3 regions of the Saccharopolyspora sp. ASAGF58 genome follow, and region 3 is predicted to be linked to each of the others. Evidence: riboswitches for the same ligand, from Rfam matches in the RefSeq annotation. Region 3 holds a riboswitch; each other region holds the start of a gene.
What was found. A riboswitch is a leader RNA that binds a small molecule or an ion and turns the genes downstream of it on or off. The one in region 3 is predicted to bind S-adenosylmethionine.
Positions count from the first base shown of each region.

Region 1 (6,806 bases), 700 kb from region 3:
ACTGGTCGTAGCGACAACGGCCACTGCCGAGCGAGTCTTCCGACTCGATCAGGCGTAATCCCGCCCCGCCGGTTCTCACCCGCTGTCTTTTGATATCGGGTGCTGAGCCGCGCCCGCTTGCGGTCCGTGACGCCGTCCCTACCGTCCACTTTGGAAGCCGGGATGGGGACAACCCCGAAACTTCGCCCGCTGGACGGAGGTCCTCCTGCCCGGAGGCACGGCAGTCAGGATTGCGATGAAGTTCGGTTTGTTCGCGAAGGCGACGGTAGTGGCGAGCATCGTGGTCTGCGGTGGCGCGCCGATGGTGGTGGCGTCTCCAAGTGTGCCGCCAGCCGCACGAGCGGGCGTTTGGGACCGGCTGGCGAGGTGCGAGTCGGGCGGGAACTGGGCCGCCAACACCGGCAACGGCTACTTCGGCGGCCTGCAGTTCAACCGCCGAACGTGGGCGGCCCACGGCGGCGAGAAGTACAACCGATATCCGCACCGGGCCTCGCGGGAGCAGCAGATCGTCGTCGCGGAAGCGCTGCGCAGCACCCGCGGCGGATTCGGCGCCTGGCCCGCGTGCGCGCGTAAGTTGGGCTTGCCGAGGTGAGGTGATCAACTCGACTCGGGGGCCCGACCCCACGGGCGAGGGGAGGGCGGGACCGGCCCGAGCGCGTTGCGTGCTCGGGCCGGACTCATGTTCCGGCCCGAGCCGATCATGGAAACCGCTGGTGTCGGGGACGTGTGATATGTCACCAGGGCGCGCGGTGGCTCAGTAAACGGACCGTCGGCGGTACCCCCGAATGGGTCAAAGTGGGGCGATTTCGCTTACTGATCGTGCTCGGTTGCGCGGCAAGGCGTCGTAACGCAGATCACATGCGTGATCGGGGTTCTTGGCTCCCGCCATTGATCACGCTAGAGTCTCGGCCTCGTAACCGATGACAACCAGTCATGGGGAACACCCGTTAGTCTCGCCGGTGTACGTCGGGGAAGCGGGCCACGGGCAGCGGTGCTCGCGGTCGGCGAGGGCGGCGCTTGGCTACGGGAGTCGGATACAGACACGAAGCACGAAGGTTGTGTGCCCGCAAGGACCGAGGGAGTTGAGCGACGACATGGGTCTCGCCCGACGCCGCCCCCGTTCCGCACCGTGCGAGCGCGACTTCCGCCTTCGGGAGGTAACGACCCTGTGAACGGACGCGGCGAGCCCAGCTATCCCGGCCATGCCCATCGGCCGGACGACGACGGCTACTGGGCCGAATCCTTCGAACCTGCGACGGACTGGTTCACCCCGGTTCCGGCCGACCAGCACACCGCTGTCGGACTCCTGGACCGCCCGGAGCCGCAGCGCTACCCGGCCGAGGACCACCCGAGCTTCCCGCCGGGCGCGCTCGAGATCACGCCGGCGGACATCTACGAGGTGCTCGGCCCGGACGCCGAGGACATGCTCGCGACCGCCGAGATCGACGTCGACGAGGTCATCCGGCTGATCAGCGCCGAGACCACCGTCTTGCCGCCGCTGGTCCTCCCGGACGCGCTGCCGGAGGGCGCGGAGAGCGACGCCCCGCCGCAGGAAGTCGTCGAGGCGATCACCACCTGGAAGCGGCGCTTTCTCAAGGGCACGGTGGCCGGCGTGCTGCTCACCCTCACCGGCACCGGCGGCGCGGCTGCCGCGATGGACAAGTCGGTGACCGTCGAGATCGACGGGCACGAGCGCACCATCAGCACCTACGAGGGCACCGTCGGTGAAGTCCTGGAGGACGAGGGCATCACCGTCGGCCAGCACGACGCGCTCAGCCCCTCCCCGCAGGCCAAGGTCAGCCACGGCGACACCATCACCCTCGACCGCGGACGGCTGCTGAAGCTGACCGTCGATGGCGAGCAGCGCGAGGAATGGGTCCGCTCGGTCACGGTGGACCAGGCGCTGCGCCAGCTAGGCGTTCAGGCCGACGGCGCGTGGGTCTCCGCCGACCGCACCATGGCCGTGCCCGAGCAGGGCATGGACCTGGTCGTCAAGACCAGCAAGAACATCACCATCATCGACGGGGCGAACGAGCCGCGGCAGCTGACCACCACCGCCGTCGACATCGACGAGCTGGTCCGGGAGCAGCAGCTCGAACTCGGCCCCGAGGACGCGATCACCCCCGGCGGCGACCAGCGGCTCGCCAGCGGTGCCGAGGTGCGCATCGACCGCACGGGCAGCACGGTGATCAACATGACCGTGCCGGTCCCGCCCCCGGTGCAGGAGGTCGTCGACAACACGATGTTCAAGGGCGAGGAGCGGGTCGAGTTCCCCGGCATGCCCGGCGAGAAGATCGTGTTCACCCGGGTCAACACCCGCAACGGCGAGGAGACCGGCCGGGAAGCCGTCGGCGAGAAGATCATCAAGGAAGCCCAGCCCAAGGTCGTGCGGGTCGGCGGCAAGCAGCCCCCGACCTCCGGGGTCTGGGACAAGCTGGCGCAGTGCGAGGCCACCGGGAACTGGGCGGCCAACACCGGCAACGGCTACTACGGCGGCCTGCAGTTCAACAAGTCGACCTGGGACGCCTACGGCGGCGACCAGTACGCGCCGTACCCGCACCAGGCCAGCCGCGAGCAGCAGATCGCGGTGGCGGAGAAGGTCCGCGCGGCCCGGGGCGGGGGCTACGGCGCCTGGCCGGGTTGCTCCTCGAAGCTCGGCCTGTGAGCTGACCTAGCAGGGTTTACCAAGCCCATTTCGTCAGGTGAGGGGCACCCGTGGACGCCACGGGTGCCCCTCCCTCGTCACCTGGTCGGGGTGATGAGTTAGGGCGCGGGTAGTTTTTTCGGTGTGGACGACCAGCAGGCGACGCTGCTCGGCCCGGCCGATGTGCGCCGGCTGGCCGGGGAACTCGACATCCGACCGACGAAGAAGCTCGGCCAGAATTTCGTGCACGACCCGAACACCGTGCGCCGGATCGTGGCCGGCGCGTCGGTCTCCGCCGACGATGTCGTGCTGGAGGTCGGCCCCGGCCTGGGCTCGCTGACCCTCGCGCTGCTGCCCGCTGCGGGCGCCGTGACGGCGGTCGAGATCGATCCGGTGCTCGCGACGCGGCTGCCGCGCACCGCCGCCGAGTTCGCCCCGGCCCTGGCCGATCGCCTCACCGTGATCGAGGGCGACGCGCTGCGGGTCCGCGCCGAGGACTTCCCGGCGCCGCCGACCGCGCTCGTCGCGAACCTGCCGTACAACGTCGCCGTGCCGGTGGTGCTGCACCTGCTGGCCGAGTTGCCGAGCCTGGCGCACGGCCTGGTCATGGTGCAGTCCGAGGTCGCCGACCGGATGGCCGCCAAGCCGGGCAGCCGCGTCTACGGCGTGCCGAGCGCCAAGGCCGCGTGGTTCGCCGACGTGCGCCGCGCGGGTCCGGTGCCGCGCAAGGTCTTCTGGCCGGTGCCCAATGTGGACTCCGGCTTGGTGTCGTTCCGGCGCATCGAGCCGCCGTCGACCGAGCCGCGCCAGGACGTCTTCCGCGTGGTGGACGCGGCGTTCGCCCAGCGGCGCAAGACGTTGCGCGCCGCGCTGTCCGGCTGGGCCGGGTCCGCGGCCCGGGCGGAGGAGGTTCTCCGCGCCGCTGGGGTGGATCCGGCCGTCCGCGGCGAGCAGTTGGAGATCGGCGATTTCGCGCGCATCGCAGCGGCCGCGGCTACCGAGAGCGGTCGCTGAACCACCCGTCCGGACGCTTGCCATCCCGAGATCGGCCCGCTACGCGGAGTCACCGATAACACCTGGTGTGGCGGGAAAATTCCCTCTCGTCCGGGTGTGTGATTTGGCAAACGATTTCGGAAAGTGACGACTATCAACTTGCGCTGGAATCCGCCAGTGGGGTCTACTATTCGGGAAATCCATCCCGAGCGGCCGAGAGACCTGGCTCCGCGAAGCCGCAGCAACCACCCGGTGGGCAGGTGCTAACGCCAGGACCGATGGAGTTGCTGTGGAATCCAACGCGCTGCCGGCCAGCCCGCTTGCGGGTCAGACCCGGACCCAGCTGGTCCGACCCCGGCGAAACCACATCCGGAGGCTGCTGACGCAGCGTCGCGTCATCGACCACGGGCGCCGCACCACCACCGCCTGTCGTCGCGAGATGTGACCCAGCCCTTCCTCCCTTTCCGAAGTTCCTTGGCCTGTCGCCCTTTCGCGTGCGCGGCCGTCGCGAGCTGATGTGGAGCCGATCGTGATCACAGTCGAGAACCTGACCAAGTCTTTCCAGTACAACAACGGAACCGTCCGCGCCCTCGACGGCGTGACGATGGAGGTTTCGGCCGGCGCGGTGTGCGGTGTGGTCGGTCCGAGCGGGGCCGGCAAGTCCACCCTGGCCCGGTGCATCGCGCTGCTGGAGAAGCCGGACAGCGGCGCCATCCGCGTCGACGGCACCGACCTGGTTTCCCTCGGCGGCAAGTCCCTTCGCGCCGCGCGCCGGCAGATCGGCGTTGTGCCGCAAGGAGATTCGCTGCTGCGGCAGCGCACTGCCGCGGGCAACGTCGCGTTGCCGCTGGAAGCGGCCGGTATCAGCGGCCCGCAGCGGCGCACCCGCGTCGGCGAGCTGCTGGATCTCGTGGGCCTGACCGACAAGGCCTCGGTCTACCCCGACCAGCTCTCCGGCGGGCAGCGCCAGCGGATCGCGGTGGCGCGTGCGCTGGCCGCCAAGCCTTCGGTGCTGCTGGCCGACGAGCCGACCTCGGCGCTCGACCCGGGCACCACGGACTCGGTGCTCACCGTGCTGGACCGTGCCCGCGCTGAATTGGGTGTCACCGTGCTGGTGGTCACCCACGACATGGCCGTGGTGCGCAAGATCGCCGATGATGTCGCGGTGCTGGAGAACGGCCGGGTCGTCGAGCACGGCAAGGTCATCGACCTGGTCGCCGAGCCCGGCAGCCGGGTGGGCGCCACGCTGCTGCCGGACACCGACCAGGCCGAGTCGTTCCGGCCGGCCGGCGGCCGTCGGCACGACGTCGTCGCCGAGGTTGTGCTGGTCGGCTTCGCCGCGGTCGGCGCGCTGCTGCCGGAGGCCGCCAGCCAGTTCGGGGTCGACCTCGCGATCCTGGGCGGCGGGCTGACCCGGCTGGGGGACACGCCGGTAGCGAAATTCAAGGTCGGCCTGAGCGGCGAGCGCGCCGAGGCGGCCCTGAAGTGGATGGTCGAGCGGGACGCGCATGTGCGACGTGCCCCGGTTTGCGTTGACGGAGCTGCTGCGTGAGCGATGTGACCCCCTGGTCGGAGGTCCTTGGAATACTTGGTGAAGCGACGATCGACACGCTCTACATGGTGTTGGTGTCGACCCTGCTGGCGGTGCTGGGAGGCCTGCCGCTCGGGGTGCTGCTGCATCTGACCTCGCCGGTCGGCCTGAGCCCGAAACCCGCGCTGTACCGGGTGCTCGGCGCGGTCGTCGACGTGGTGCGGTCCGTGCCGTTCGTCGTGCTGCTGGTGGTCCTGGCGTCGTTCACCCGGCTGCTGATCGGCACCTCGATCGGCAGCACCGCGGTGATCGTGCCGCTGACCATCGGCGCCGTCCCGTTCTTCGCGCGGCTGACGCAGAACGCGTTGCGCGAGGTCAGCTTCACCGTGGTCGAGGCCGCGATCACGACTGGATCGAGCCGGCTGCGGATCGTGTGGACGGTGCTGCTCGGCGAGGCGCGGGCCGCGCTGGTCGGCGCGGTCGGCGTCACCGCCGTGGCGCTGATCGGCTACGCCGCGATGGCCGGCGCGATCGGCGGCGGCGGGCTGGGCACGACCGCGATCCAGGACGGCTACCAGGGCTACGACGACCGGATCCTGTGGGGATCCGTGGTCGTGCTCGGCGTGCTGGCCTTCGCGATGCAGCTGATCACCGACCGCACCGCGAAGCTGGTCGACCGACGGCGAACCGCGACCAGCTGACACCCCTGAAACCACCCCTTGCCTGGGGACCTTTCCACTCTGTCCAGAAAGGACAAACCCTGATGCGTTTGCGTTTTGCTGCCCTGGTGGCCGCGGCCGGCCTGGCGCTGGCCGCGTGCGGGAGCGGCGGCAGTTCGGCCGCCGAGGACCCGAACGCCCCGCTGCGGATCGCGGTCAGCCCGACCCCGCACGGCGAGATCCTGCAGTACGTCAAGGACAACTTGGCGCAGCAGGCCGGGATCGGCATCGAGATCACGAAGTTCGACGACTACAACCGGCCGAACGAAGCCGTCGCGCACGGTGAGCTGGACGCGAACTACTTCCAGCACCAGCCGTACCTGGAGGAGTACACCAAGCAGCGCGGTGGCTCCTTCGTCTGGATCCAGGCGGTGCACCTGGAGCCGCTGGCGGTGTACTCCAAGCAGTTCAAGTCGCTGCAGGAGATCCCGAACGGCGCGACGGTCACGCTGTCCAACGACCCGGCCAACCAGTTCCGCGGGCTGAAGCTGCTGGAGCAGGGCGGCCTGCTCAAGCTCAAGCCGGAGGCGGCGGTGGGCACCCGGCTGGAGTCGGCGATCGCCGAGAACCCCAAGAACATCCAGCTCAAGGACCTGTCGCCGGACCAGCTGCCGCGCTCGGTCGATGACGCCGCCGCCGCAGTTGTCAACGGCAACTACGCGATCAAGGCGAACCTGCAGAACCCGATCGCCGTGGAGAGCCCGGAGAACAACCCGTACGCCAACGGCTTGGTGACCACCCCGGCGCTGGCCAAGGACCCGCGGATCCTGAAGCTCGCCGAGCTGCTGCGTTCCCAGCAGGTCAAGGACTTCATCAACCAGAAGTACGGCGGCGTCGCCGTCATCCCGGCGTCCTGACCGGAGTTTCCCCGAAGCGAGGGGCACCCATGACCCAGTTCTGGGGCACGGGTGCCCCTCAC
Region 1 is NZ_CP040605.1:3,275,399-3,282,204, forward strand. It holds gene FDZ84_RS15570 (TatD family hydrolase) at 1-58, shown strand, start outside; gene FDZ84_RS15575 (transglycosylase family protein) at 236-592, shown strand; gene FDZ84_RS15580 (resuscitation-promoting factor) at 1,169-2,665, shown strand; gene rsmA (16S rRNA (adenine(1518)-N(6)/adenine(1519)-N(6))-dimethyltransferase RsmA) at 2,789-3,658, shown strand; SAM riboswitch class I at 3,835-3,922, shown strand; gene FDZ84_RS15590 (methionine ABC transporter ATP-binding protein) at 4,167-5,189, shown strand; gene FDZ84_RS15595 (methionine ABC transporter permease) at 5,186-5,869, shown strand; gene FDZ84_RS15600 (MetQ/NlpA family ABC transporter substrate-binding protein) at 5,932-6,744, shown strand.
Region 1: linked by a shared signal. The riboswitch ahead of FDZ84_RS15590 (methionine ABC transporter ATP-binding protein) and the one ahead of thrC (threonine synthase) in region 3 are both predicted to bind S-adenosylmethionine.

Region 2 (6,806 bases), 3.0 Mb from region 3:
GAGATGGACGAGATCAACGACGAGTTCGCCCGCACCGACGTCGCGCTGGTGATCGGCGCCAACGACGTCACCAATCCGGCGGCCCGAACCGACCCGAACTCGCCGATCTACGGCATGCCGATCCTCAACGTCGACCAGGCGAAGGCGGTCATCGTCCTGAAGCGCTCGATGCGAGCGGGCTTCGCGGGAGTGGACAACCCGCTCTACACCGACCCGAAGACCACGATGCTCTTCGGCGACGCGAAGTCCTCGGTCCGAGAAGTGGTCGAAGAGCTCAAAGCGCTGTAGGGGTCCTGAGCCGTGAGCCTGCTGGGCCGCTACGGCTGTCCAAAAGACTCACGCGTCCTTGCCGCGGCGGAAGAAGTTCAGCGGGTTGTTGCGCTTAGGGCGTTCCGGCTTGTTGCGGCTGCGGTACTCAAGCCTCGGCCAGTCCCCCGCGTCGCCCCGCGAACCCTCCGGTTCCGGGGCGCCGTACACCGACGGCGGCGCCGTGCCGATGTCCTCCGCGCTGATGACGTCGCCGAGGTTGGTGAAACCGGTCGGCGGGGTCTGCGCGTCGGCGCCCTGGTCGACCACCGGGATGCCGGTGGGCGGCGTCGGCTCGTCCGACCCCTCGAACGATCTCGACTGTGCCATCAAGCTCCCTTGCTCGTAACAGGCTTCTGACACCGTACCCGGCTCAACCGTCCTGGTCGCGGAGCTCGTCCAGCGCGTGCTGGAGATCGGCGGGGTACTGGCTCTCGAAGGTGGCCCAGCCGCCGGACGGGTGCTCGAACGAGAGGCTTCGCGCGTGCAACCACTGCCTGGTGATGGCGAGCCGCCGGGCCAGCACCGGGTCCGCGCCGTAGGTCAGATCGCCGACGCAGGGGTGCTTGATCGCCGCGAAATGCACCCGGATCTGGTGCGTGCGCCCGGTTTCGAGCTTCACGTCCACCAGCGATGCCGCGCGGAATGCCTCCACCGTCTCGTAGTGGGTGATGCTGGGCTTGCCGCCGGTGACGACCGCGAACTTGTAATCGTGGCGCGGATGCCGGTCGATCGGCGCGTCGATGGTGCCGCGGCTCGGGTCCGGGTGCCCCTGCACCACGGCGTGGTACCGCTTGTCGACGGTGCGTTCCTTGAAGGCGCGCTTGAGCACCGAGTACGCGTGCTCGCTCTTGGCGACGACCATGACACCGGTGGTGCCGGCGTCCAGCCGGTGCACGACTCCCTGCCGTTCGGCGGCCCCGGAAGTCGCGATGCGCACGCCCGCCGCGGCGAGCCCGCCGACCACCGTCGGTCCTTCCCAGCCGGGGCTCGGGTGCACCGCGACGCCGATCGGCTTGTCCACCACGACGATGTCGTCGTCCTGGTGCAGGATCCGCAGGCCCTCTACCGGCACCGCGACGACCTGCAGCGGCTGTTGAGCCGGCGGCAGCGTCACCTCCAGCCACGCCCCGGCGGCCAACCGGTCCGACTTGCCGGCCGGGTTGCCGTCGACGAGCACGTCACCGGATTCCGTCAGCGAGGCGACGGTGCTGCGGGACAGGCCCAGCAGCTTCGAGAGGCCCGCGTCCACCCGCATGCCGTCCAGCCCCTCGGGAACCGGCAGCGTTCGGAGGTCGCTCACGACTCCGAAGCCTTCTTCTTGCGGTGCACCGTGCCGTCGTAGTCGCGGCCCAGCAGCGACATCAGCACGACCAGGATGCCGCCGCAGACGATGCACGAGTCGGCGACGTTGAACACCGGCCACACCGCGCCACCCGGCGCGAAGACCGACAGGAAGTCCACCACGTGCCCCTGCAGGGGGCCGGGGGCGCGGAAGATCCGGTCGACCAGGTTGCCGCAGGCCCCGCCGAGCACCAGGCCGAGGCCCACCGCCCAACCCGGCGAGCGCAGCTTCGGCGCCAGCCAGATGATCACCCCGACGACGGCGACCGCAAGCAGCGCGAGCAGCCACGTCATGCCGGTGGCCAGCGAGAACGCGGCACCGGGGTTACGCAGCACGTCGAGGTAGAGCAGGCCGCCGAACAGCTCGACCGGCGGGTTGCCCTCCAAGTTCGCCACGACGGCGACCTTGGTAAGGATGTCGACGCCCAGGGCCACCACGGCGACCCCGCCCAACAACCCGAGCAGCTTCCCGGACCCGCGCTTGGGCGACTGCTGCGCCGCCCCGGTCTGCGTCTCGGACGCCTGTTCTGCGGCGGTCGGCTTGGTTCCCGCCTGCTCTGCTGAGGACTCCCCCGGGGAGGACTGCTCGGTGCTCACGACCGCCATTGTCCCTGAACCCGCCCGCACCCGGTTCGGCAGGACCGAAACAGGACCCGTGAGTACTTTCGGGTGCTATGACGCCGCAATTCACTCACGGCCTTTCCAGCCCTGGTCAGTCGAGGAAGGCGGGCGCGGGGCGCGGGTCGTCAGCGGGCACCCAGCGGCCGTCGACCTGTTCGTAGCGCCAGGCCGGGCCCTCGGCCACCAGCCGCCGCAGCGCGTTCACGAGGCGGTCGACGTGCTCCGCGGTGCTGCCCAGCCCGACGCTGACGCGGACCGCGCGCTCGGTGTCCGAGCCCGCCCGCGAGAGCAGCCGCCGGGTGGCCACGTGCGCGCAGAACAAGCCGTCGCGGACGCCGATGCCGTGCTCCGCGGAAAGCGCCGCGGCCAGCAGGCCCGGGTCCCGGCCGTCGACGGTGAAGCTCACCACGCCGACCCGGTCGTGATCGGCGTCGAACAGGCGGAGCTCGCGCAGCCCCGGCACACCGCGCAGCCCGGCCCTCAGCCGGTGCAGCAGCGCTTCCTCGTGCTCGATGACGTCCGTCCAGTTCGCCGCCAGCGTCGCGCAGGCCTTGGCCAACGCGTGCACACCGACGGTGTTCGGCGAGCCCGCCTCGTGTCGCTCCGGCCCGGTCGTCCAGCTGACCGACCGCTCCTGCACCGACCGGGTCGCGCCGCCACCCGCCAGGTACGGCTCGGCGGCGTTGAGCCAGTCCGCGCGGCCGATCAGCGCGCCCGCACCGAACGGCGCGTAGAGCTTGTGCCCCGAGATCGCCACGTAGTCGATGTCGAGCTCGCGGATCCGGACCGGCCGGTGCGGCGCGAGCTGCGCGGCGTCGAGAACCGTGCGGGCCCCGCGACGGCGAGCCACCCGTGCCAGCTCCGCGACGGGCCACAGCTCCCCGGTGACGTTGGAGGCACCCGTGATCACCGCGAGCCGCGGTCCCTCCGGGCAACCGGCCAGCGCGGCATCGAGTGCGGCGATGGCGTCCGCCGGCGTCTCCGGCGCGGGCAGGCGGCGGACCCGCGGGCCGGTCCAGGGCAGCAGCGCGGCGTGGTGCTCGGTGTCGAAGACCACGACGGACGTGCCGCGCGGCAGCGCGCGTCCCAGCAGGTTCAGGGCGTCGGTGGTATTGCGGGTGAAGATCACCGAGTCGGTGTGGCGGGCGCCGACGAAGTTCCGCAGCTCGTCGCGCGCTCCCTCGTAGACCCGCGTGCACACCTGGGAGGCGAACCCCGCGCCGCGGTGCACGCTCGCGTACCAGGGCAGCAGCTCGTTAACCGCCGACTGCACGGACTCCAGGCATGGCGCGCTGGCCGCGTGATCGAGATTCGCGTATCCGATGCGCTGGCCGTTGACCAGCGGGACCTGCAGCGCACCGCCGACCACGGCGGGAATCCGGTAGTCCACATCGGACTGCGCCGGGATTTCGATGACGGCAGACGACACGACGGCCTCCTCGGGGGCCTCATCGGACCCGCCCAGAGGGGTCCGCGCTTGCCGGATCGCCCTGCACGACCGGCCAGGTCTTCACCCGGGGCACCCCACCGCGGTTGGAGGGTTGCCGGCCAGCAAGCCGGGGCTTGACGCTGGCGCTCATGACCTTCGTTCCAGCACTCTAGGAAACCGCCCGCACTGCGGGCAACACCATTCCCAAACCGTGGGAGCGGTCTCCGTCACACGGCGCCGGCGCGGCGATCCCGACGCAGGCACGGCCACCACAACTGCACGTCCGGGTGCACGCCCGGGTGGCACCGCGCTCGACGGTGCCACCCGGAACAGCAGGTCAGACCCTGCCGGCGAATGCCGTCCGCGCCTTTGGAAGCGGCGTAGCCGCTTGCATTCACCTTGCCAAGACGACCATCGGCGGGTTCTGAGAGGTTTTCTGGCGAGGACGGCCCCTCCGCGCGTATTGGACATACATCAGGAGGGGCACCCGCAGTCCAGGGAACCTCTCAGGTTCCGCTAAGCGACCACCCACCCAGACCATTCACCAACAGGCTCTCAGGTCAGACCCTGGTGACGGCGACCTTGATCTCGGTGCCCTCCCCGACGCTGCCGGTGAAGCCGTCCGCCACATCGCCGGATTCGACGGCGTTCGCCAGGGTTTCGCCCGCGATGAAGTCGCGGTGCGACTCGACGGCCGCCAGAACCTCGGCCGGCGCCGAGATCGCCACCGTGATCCGGTCGGACACCTGGAAGTCCGCCTCCTTGCGGGCCTGCTGAACGACCCGGACCACGTCGCGGGCCAGACCTTCGGCCGCCAGCTCCGGGGTCACCTCGGTGTCCAGCACCACCAGCCCCTTGCCGCCGGGCAGCGGCGAGGCCGCGCCGGGGTCGGTGGAGACCAGGCGCTCCTCGAACTCGCCGTCCTGCAACTCGATGCCCGCCGCGACCACGGTGTCCCCGGTGCCCCCGGTGCGCTGCCACTCGCCGGACTTCACCGCCTTGATCACCTTCTGCACGTCGCGGCCCAGCCGCGGACCCGCGGCCCGCGCGTTAACCGCGATCTCGAAGTGACAGTGCGCGGCGACGTCGGTGCTCAGCTCGAGCTCCTTGACGTTGACCTCGTCGCGGATCAGGTCCGCGAACGGCCGCAGCGCCTCCGCGTCCGGGGTGGCGACCACGAGCTTGGCCAGCGGCAAACGCACCCGCAGCTTGTTGGACTTGCGCAGCGCCGACGCGGCCGAGCACACCTGGCGCACCTCGTCCATCGCGGTCACCAGCGCGGCGTCCGCGGGCAACTCGTCGACCAGGGGCCAGTCCGCCAGGTGCACCGAGCGGCCGCCGGTCAGCCCGCGCCAGACCGCCTCGGCGGTCAGCGGCAGCAGCGGCGCCACCACCCGGCAGGTCACCTCCAGCACGGTGTGCAGCGTGTTGATGGCATCCCGGTCACCGGCCCAGAAACGGTCCCGGGACCGCCGCACGTACCAGTTGGTCAGCACCTCGAGGAAGTCGCGCACCTCCGCGCAGGCCCCGGCGAGGTCGAAGATGTCCAATGCGGACTGCACGTCGCCGACCAGCTCGTGGGTCTTGGCCAGGACGTAGCGGTCCAGCACGTGCTTGCTGTCCACTTCGAACTCGCCCGAGATGCCTTCGGCGTTGGCGTACAGCGCCAGGAAGTACCAGGAGTTCCACAGCGGCAGCACCGCCTGCCGCACCGCGTCCCGGATGCCGCGCTCGGTGACCACCAGGTCGCCGCCGCGCAGGATCGGGCTGGACATCAGGAACCAGCGCATCGCGTCCGAGCCGTCGCGGTCGAAGACCTCGTTGACGTCCGGGTAGTTGCGCTTGGACTTCGACATCTTCAGGCCGTCGTGGCCCAGCACGATGCCGTGCGCCAGCACGTTGGCGAAGGCCGGGCGGTCGAACAGCGCGGTCGCCAACACGTGCAGCGTGTAGAACCAGCCGCGGGTCTGGCCGTTGTACTCGACGATGAAGTCGCCCGGGTAGTGGTGCTCGAACCACTCCGAGTTCTCGAACGGGTAGTGCACCTGGGCGAACGGCATCGAGCCGGACTCGAACCAGCAGTCCAGCACCTCCGGCACCCGGCGCATCGTCGACTTCCCGGTCGGGTCGTCCGGGTTCGGCCGGGTCAGCTCGTCGATCTCCGGGCGGTGCAGGTTGGCCGGGCGCACCCCGAAGTCGCGTTCCAGCTCGTCCAGCGAACCGTAGACGTCGGTGCGCGGGTAGGCCGGGTCGTCGGAGACCCACACCGGGATCGGCGAACCCCAGTAGCGGTTCCGGGAGATGTTCCAGTCGCGGGCGTTCTCCAGCCACTTGCCGAACTGGCCATCGCGGATGTGCTCCGGCGCCCAGTTGATCTGCTGGTTCAGCTCGACCATCCGGTCCTTGAACTGGGTGACCGACACGAACCACGACGACACCGCCCGCTGGATCAGCGCGTTGTCGCAGCGCCAGCAGTGCGGGTACGGGTGGTCGTAGGTCTCGTGCCGCAGCAGCAGGCCCGTCTCCTTGAGGTCCCGGATGATCTGCTTGTTGGCCTCGAAGACCTGCAGCCCCGCGTACGGCGGGGCCTCGGTGGTGAACTTGCCGTGCGCGTCGACCGGGATCACCGGCTCGATGTTCGCGGCGTCGGTAACGACCTTGTCCTCTTCACCGAAGGCCGGCGCGATGTGCACCAGCCCGGTGCCGTCCTCGGTCGTGACGTAGTCGGCCGCCAGCACCTGGTGCGCGTTCTCCCGCCCCACGAAGAAGTCGAACGGCGGCGCGTACTTCGTGCCGAGCAACTCGGTCCCCTTGAACCGGGCCACGACGTGCTCGGCGACATCCTCGCCGAGCTCCCGCGCGTACGCGCCGAGCCGGGCTTCGGCCAGCACGTACCGCTCGGCACTGTTGGCCGGCGCGACGAGCACGTAGTCGACCTCGGGGTGAACCGCGGCGGCCAGGTTGGACGGCAGCGTCCACGGCGTCGTCGTCCACACCAGGGCCAGCGCGCCGTCGAATGCCTTGCCCGGGGCGTCCAGCCGCAGGCCCACGGTCACCGCCGGGTCCTGCCGCTGGCGGTAGACGTCGTCCATCCGCGTTTCGGTGT
Region 2 is NZ_CP040605.1:940,251-947,056, forward strand. It holds gene FDZ84_RS04130 (NAD(P)(+) transhydrogenase (Re/Si-specific) subunit beta) at 1-288, shown strand, start outside; gene FDZ84_RS04135 (hypothetical protein) at 337-636, opposite strand; gene FDZ84_RS04140 (RluA family pseudouridine synthase) at 680-1,564, opposite strand; gene lspA (signal peptidase II) at 1,606-2,256, opposite strand; gene FDZ84_RS04150 (aminotransferase class V-fold PLP-dependent enzyme) at 2,363-3,700, opposite strand; SAM riboswitch class IV at 3,740-3,855, opposite strand; gene ileS (isoleucine--tRNA ligase) at 4,261-6,806, opposite strand, start outside.
Region 2: linked by a shared signal. The riboswitch ahead of FDZ84_RS04150 (aminotransferase class V-fold PLP-dependent enzyme) and the one ahead of thrC (threonine synthase) in region 3 are both predicted to bind S-adenosylmethionine.

Region 3 (6,806 bases):
AGGTGGGCGCTGTTAAGATGGACGACCGTGCCGTGCGGCATTCCGCCGTGGAGGAAACCTGCCTGAGCGCAGCGCCGACAAAAGCGCGGCACGACCGGTTCGACAGACGAGGAAGAGGCGCCACAGTGGCCAACATCAAGTCCCAGATGAAGCGGATCAAGACCAACGAGCAGAACCGGCAGCGCAACAAGGCCGTGAAGTCCGCGGTCAAGACCGCCATCCGCAAGTTCCGCGAGGCCGCTGACGCCGGCGAGAAGGACAAGGCCATCGAGCTGCAGCAGGCCGCCAGCCGCGCGCTGGACAAGGCCGCCAGCAAGGGCGTCATCCACAAGAACCAGGCCGCGAACAAGAAGTCCGCGCTGGCGCAGCGCGCCAACCAGCTCTGAGCTGAGGCCTGAACTTCGAAAGGCCCCTTCCCCGCTGGCAAAACCCGGGTAAGGGGCCTTTCGCGCGGAGAAGGGGCCTTTCGCGATCTTCGGTGGAAACTGGTGCGATCACGAACGCTGGTTGCGGAGCTCCACGAGGCGCAGGACGGTCCGTTCCAAGGCGTAGGTGGCGTCGGCGGCCATGCCCTTGACCCCGGCGTTGACCTCCGCGACCGCCTGGAGCGCCTGCGCGAGGCTCGAAGCGTTCCAGCCCCGGGACTGCGCCAGCGCCTTCTTCACCTTCCACGCGGGCATGCCCAGCTCCCCTGCCAGCCGAAACGGATCGTTGCGACCGCCTGCGGCGGCGACGCGGCCGATGGTGCGGACCGAGTCCGCGAGTGCGTCGGCGATCAGCACATGCGGGACGCCGAGCTGCACAGCCCACCGCAAGGCCTCCAGGGCGGCCGCCCGGTCACCCGTCACCGCCTTCTCCGCTACCGCGAACCCGGTCACCTCGGCTCGCCCGCGGTGGTAGCGGCGCACGGCCGTCTCGTCGACCTTGCCGCCGGTGTCGGCGACCAGCTGCGTCGCCGCGGCCGACAGCTCCCGCAGGTCGGAACCGACCGTTTCGATCAGCGAAGCCACCCCGGCGGCATCGGTCTTGCCGCCGGCCCGGCGCACCTCGTCGCGGACGAACGCCTCCCGCTCGGCGGGCTTGGTGATCTTGTTGCACTCGGTGACCCGCGCGCCTAGTTTGCGCAGCGCATTGGGTAGTTCCTTAGAGTGCTTGGAGCGGCCGCCGCCGCTGTGCACGACGACGAGCATGACCCCGTCCGCCGGCTGCTTGGCGTGCATCAGCAGCGCCTCGGCGATCTCCTTGCCCGCGTCCTGGGCGGACTCCACCGCCAGCACCCGGCCCTCCGCGAACAGCGATGGGCTGAGCAGTTCGGTCAGCTCCGGAGGAGTGAGTTCGCTCACCTTCACGCGGCGCAGTTCGGCTGCCGGATCGGCCGCGCGGGCGGCCCCGACAGCAGCCCAAAGCGCGCGTTCCACCAGCAGTTCTTCGTCGCCGAGAACCAACTGCAGCGGATCGGGGACCACGGCCGGTGCGCTCATGCACGCATCGTCGCACGCACCCGTGACGTTCCCGCCATCTGGATCGTGCTGGCCAGACCCCGGCGCGGTCCACTAGCGTTGCTGGCACAACCGAATAGCTCATCCAGAGGGGCAGAGGGAACGGCCCGATGAAGCCCCGGCAACCGTTCGTCAGCGAATCGCGCTTTCACCCGCGAGGTCTCTGACGAAAGCGGTGCCAATTCCGACCCGTCCGCGGGACAGATGAGGAGAGGACCTCGCGATGACTGCTGCTGCCCATGCCCAGACGACCCCGAAGAAGACCTTCGACCTGGGCAATGCCGTCGAACTGGTATCCAAGGAAGAGGGCCACCGGCAGCCGTTGGCCCCGGAGTTCGTCTCGCTGGAGGACTTCTCCCCGCTAGAGGTCGCCTACGACTTCGGCAAGATCCGCCGCGAGGACATCGAATCCGGCCCGCGCTCCATCTGGCGCTACAAGCAGCTCCTCCCGGTTCCCACCAACGTCGAAGAGCACCCGAACACCGAGCCGGGCTGTACCCGGCTGGTCCGGGCCGACAAGCTCGCGAAGGCGTTGGGCGTCAAGCGGATCTGGATCAAGGACGACACCGGCAACCCCACCCACTCCTTCAAGGACCGCGTCGTCGCGGTGGCGCTGGCCGCCGCCCGCGAGTTCGGCTTCAAGGTGTTGGCCTGCCCCTCCACTGGCAACCTCGCCAACGCGGTGGCCGCCGCCGCGGCCCGCGCCGGCTGGGACTCGGTGGTGCTGGTGCCCAAGACCCTGGAGCGCGCCAAGATCCTGATGAGCGCGGTCTACGACGGGTCGCTGCTGGCCGTCGACGGCAACTACGACGACGTCAACCGGCTGGCCACCGAGCTCGCTGCGGAGCACGAGGACTGGGCGTTCGTCAACGTCAACGTGCGCCCCTACTACTCCGAGGGGTCGAAGACGCTGGCCTTCGAGGTCGCCGAGCAGCTCGGCTGGCGCATCCCCGAGCAGATCGTTGTGCCGATCGCCTCCGGCTCGCAGCTGACCAAGGTCTACAAGGGGTTCAACGAGCTCGGCCAGGTCGGCCTGGTGGAGCCGAGCCCGGTGCGGATCTTCGGTGCGCAGGCAACCGGCTGCTCCCCGGTGTCGACGGCGTACAAGAACGACCACGACGTGGTCCAGCCAGTACGACCGGACACCATCGTCCGTTCGCTGGCCATCGGCGCCCCCGCCGACGGCCCGTACGTGCTGGACATCGTGCGCAAGACCGGCGGCGCCATCGAGGACGTCAGCGACGACGAGGTCCGCGAGGGCATCCGGTTGCTGGCACGCACCGAAGGCATCTTCGCCGAGACGGCCGGCGGGGTCACCGTGGCCACGGCGAAGAAGCTCATCGAGGCGGGCAAGATCGACCCGGACGCCGAGACCGTGCTGCTGATCACCGGTGACGGGCTGAAGACCCTGGACGCGGTGCAGGACCAGATCGGCCCGAAGGCCACCGTCGCCCCGAGCACCGACGCGGTCAACCAGGCACTGGGGCTCTGAACCCGACCCGACTCGAGACGCGCGGCGTCACCGCACGACGGTGGCGCCGCGCCTTCGTCTACAAAGGACTTCCTCGAAGGCTCCCGGCACAGCCGCTGCCGTCCTACGACTCGCCCGCGCGCAAAGGGCCTCCCCTGGCGACATAGCGGGGCCCCTGCGGGCCGGGCAGGATGGCGATGTCTCCTTCCTGGTCGGTGCGCAGCACTTTCGTGCCCGCGCGGGTTAAGTCGTCGACGACGAACGGGCTCGGGTGACCGTAGGTGTTGCCGTCTCCCACACTGATCACAGCTAGTCGCGGACACACCGATCGCAGGAAAAGCGGTGTGGTGTAACGGGATCCATGGTGCGGCACCTTGAGCACGTCGGTGCCGGATGGACAGTCGAACGCCGCGCCGGGAACCTCCGCCGCCCGGTCCGCGACCAGGATGATCCACTCCAGCTCCGGCGCCGCCAGCGTCGTACTGTGATTCAGGCCAGATCAACGGCAAGGATATAATGATGCGGCCACTACCGTCCCCGCTCGAATTCGGCACGTGGGACACCCTGCCCGAGGACCCTCCCGAGCATCTGCTCGACCTGTCCGACGAGGACGTCAAGGACACGATCCGACGCCGCGACAACCTCAAACAAGAGTGGGCCGCGTACCTGCACTATCCACACGGATTCTGGCCAGACGCCTCGATCAAGCTGGACACCGCGGGGCATGGCGAGGCGTGGCGCAACTGGCTGCTCCGTCGCGCCTGGGACTCGGGAGCAACCCTGAACGCGCATCTGCGCCGCCAGGCCGGTATCTAATAGTCACCTGGGTCCACCGCCGACTGGCAACCGTCGCACAAATCTCCGTCGCGGTCGGCTGCCCCACCGCGCATTTTGCACGCCGCCATGTGATCACCTCCGGCAAGCAGTCTCCGCAAATGATCCTCGGCTCGCGCCTGCCGACAGAGTGAAAGGCCCCGGCGCGGTGGGGCCGGTTGCGGCGCGATGCCGCGCGTCGACCCCTTACGGCCGTCAAGCTGGGCCGTTCCGCGCCGGGGATCCGGGGTGGATGGTCAGCCGACGTCGGGGGGCCTGCGTCGCCTGACCACCCGAGTACCTGGCCGGCCTGTGAGCGAAGGCGCAGGTACGTTGGTTGCGGTGGGAGCACCGGCCGTATGTTGACGTCCTTCCCACGGCTAAAGCCGGGGGATTCCAACCAGCGCTAACGCCGGTTGCGGTTCCTGCTTCACGGACCGCCTAACGGCGAGGTCTCCACAGGCTGTCACCGCCCGTCCGGCGGCGAGAATGTTCTTCGCCGCGTTCACGTCAGCGTGCGCCGTGTGGCCGCACTGGGTACACCGAAAAACCGCTTGGCTCTCACGGCTTTCCGGGTCCACAGCACGACACACCGCGCACGTCTGCGACGTGTACGCAGCAGGCACCTTCACGATCTCGCTGCCGGTATAGCGGGCAGCGTTACGCAGGGCCAGTTCAAACTTGTGCCAGCCTTTGTCGAGGATGGCGCGGTTCAGGCCGGACTTTTGGGCGACGTTCCGGCCGGGTTCTCCGGCGGTTCCGCTCGCCGACCGGGTCATGTTCCGGGTACGGAGGTCTTCCAGCACGACCAGCGCGTTGCGGTCGGTGAGCTCGGCCGCGACCTGCGAGCAGAAGTCCGCTCGCCGGTCGCGTTCGCGCCGCTTCAACCGGCGCATCTTGCCGAGCGTCTTCTTACGGTTTGCGCTGCCCCGCTTCTGCCGGGAAAGCTTCTGCCGCAACCCGCGGTAACGCTCATCCGCGCCAGGCGAGACGAAATCGCGGTCAATGAGCTTGCCGTCACTGGTAGCTACCGCTGCCGCGACTCCACGATCGACACCGACGCCGCTGTGGGGTGCGGCGTGCCGTTCTGGGGTGATGGCGCCGTCGTCGACGAGGAACGACACGAACCAGTCCCGGCCGTCGCGGGACACTGTCGCGGACCGCACGGCACCGCCGAGCTGGCGGGTCATGCGGAACTGCACCCACCCCAGCTTCGGGAGCTTCGCCCGTCCCCACCGCTTGTTCAGCCGCTCGACCTCGATGAGCTTGCCCATCGGGAACCGCAACGACGGGTTCCAACGCTGCTTGCCGCGCCACTTAACCCGGAACGTGCCGTGGTCGCGGCACGCCCGGTCCAGGTCCTTCAACGCCTGCTGGAGGATGTGCGACGGCACGGTCTGCAACCAGTCGTGCTCGGTTTTCGCGTCGGCGAGCTGTCCGGCTTGCTCGTTGTAGTTCATCCACGCCCCCCGCCGCCGGTACTCGCGGCGTTGTTCCAGGGCGGTGTTCCACACTGCCCGGCAGATATTGCCGAACTCCTCGCACTGGGCGGCCTGCGCGGTGCTGAGCTTCAAGCGGTAGCGACGTCCCGTCAGCATCGGCTCACCGGGCCTTCTGCTGTTCGACGTAGCGCTTGATGACCGACAGCGGTGCGCCGCCGACCGTCGCGACGAAGTAGCTGTTGGTCCACAGCGTCGGAAGCTTCGACCGCAACCACGGGAACTCTTCCCGCAACACCCGCGACGAACGTCCCTTAATCGCCTTGACCAGCTTGTGCACCCCGTACTGCGGGTCGACTTCGACGACAAGGTGAACGTGGTCCGGCATCGTTTCCAGCTCCACCAGCCACGCCCCCTTCTCCTCGACGACTTCCCGGATGAGCTGCTTCAAGCGTTCCTCCATCCGGCCACCGATGACCCGGCGCCGGTATTTCGGGCACCACACGACGCGGAACGCGCACTGAAAGGTGATGTTCGCGTTCGATCGCAGCGTGACGACCATACCCAGAACTATACAGCACCGAACTATCTAACGTTGGCAGGGTTACCGCTGGGCACGTCAGGATCGGACTTGACGTGCTAACCCCACAGATAAATCCGGGGGTCTGCGCACTACGTCTACCTGATCAGCTGCGGTGTTCCCACCGGGCTACAGGGTCTGCAACGCGAACAGAAGTCGCCGCAGCATTCCGGGGTGTCGCGCCATCGCTTCCCGGTCATCGACCGGCAAACCTGACTTGACGAGCGGCAGCAGCCGGGTCTCGACCACTGCTAGGTCCTCGGCCAGGTCCCCGCGGATCGTGACTTCGCGGAGCCGATGCCGGCCGGTACCGCGCGCCTCGGCCTCCACCCGTGCGAGCAGGTAGGCGACCGTCAACGCGCCCTCCCCACCACCGGCGTGGCTCGCCGGGGCGTAGTAGAACGTCGCCCAGAGCGCGATGCTCGCCACAGCAGCGAGACCAATCGCACATCCCCAAATGATCATCGAGTTGCCTCATTCCCGATGGCGAACTTGGTCAGCGACGAAAGCTCGGGCGAAGATTGGACCGTCCCCGCGCCCGAGTAGACGCGAGACGCGGGGACGGCTGCCCGGTCCGGTGGGCGCGGCCCGTGATCCGCTCCGTTGCGGTCTCGGTACCACCGGCCGGGCGGTCTTAGAAGTCCCAAGTGCGGGACACGAGGCCCTGATCCAGGACAGCCTTTGCGCACTTCGGGCACTCATCTATGACGTGCGCGCACCGCGGCGTCGCCCCGTACGGCGTTGGCCACGGGATCTTCAGGTCGCATCCACCCAGCGCCGTGATCGTGCTGCCGTGCTGGAGAGCTCCCGGGCGCTGCGTCGTCGCGTGCCGAAATGCTTCTCGCGGCGGGCAAATCCAGTAGGCAATTTCGGGATCTTCGGATGGGGGCGTAGGCGTGTTGCGAACCAAGGCAGGGCCAGCCATAGGAAGCTCCACTCGTCAGTCGTCCTACTCGTCTGAGACGAGTGATACGATAAGCATGTCGATCGAGTTTCGACAAGAG
Region 3 is NZ_CP040605.1:3,975,172-3,981,977, reverse strand. It holds gene rpsT (30S ribosomal protein S20) at 126-386, shown strand; gene holA (DNA polymerase III subunit delta) at 495-1,481, opposite strand; SAM riboswitch class I at 1,578-1,710, shown strand; gene thrC (threonine synthase) at 1,723-2,991, shown strand; gene FDZ84_RS19000 (hypothetical protein) at 3,095-3,277, opposite strand; gene FDZ84_RS18995 (hypothetical protein) at 3,487-3,786, shown strand; gene FDZ84_RS18990 (RNA-guided endonuclease TnpB family protein) at 4,164-5,381, opposite strand; gene tnpA (IS200/IS605 family transposase) at 5,386-5,784, opposite strand; gene FDZ84_RS18980 (hypothetical protein) at 5,932-6,267, opposite strand.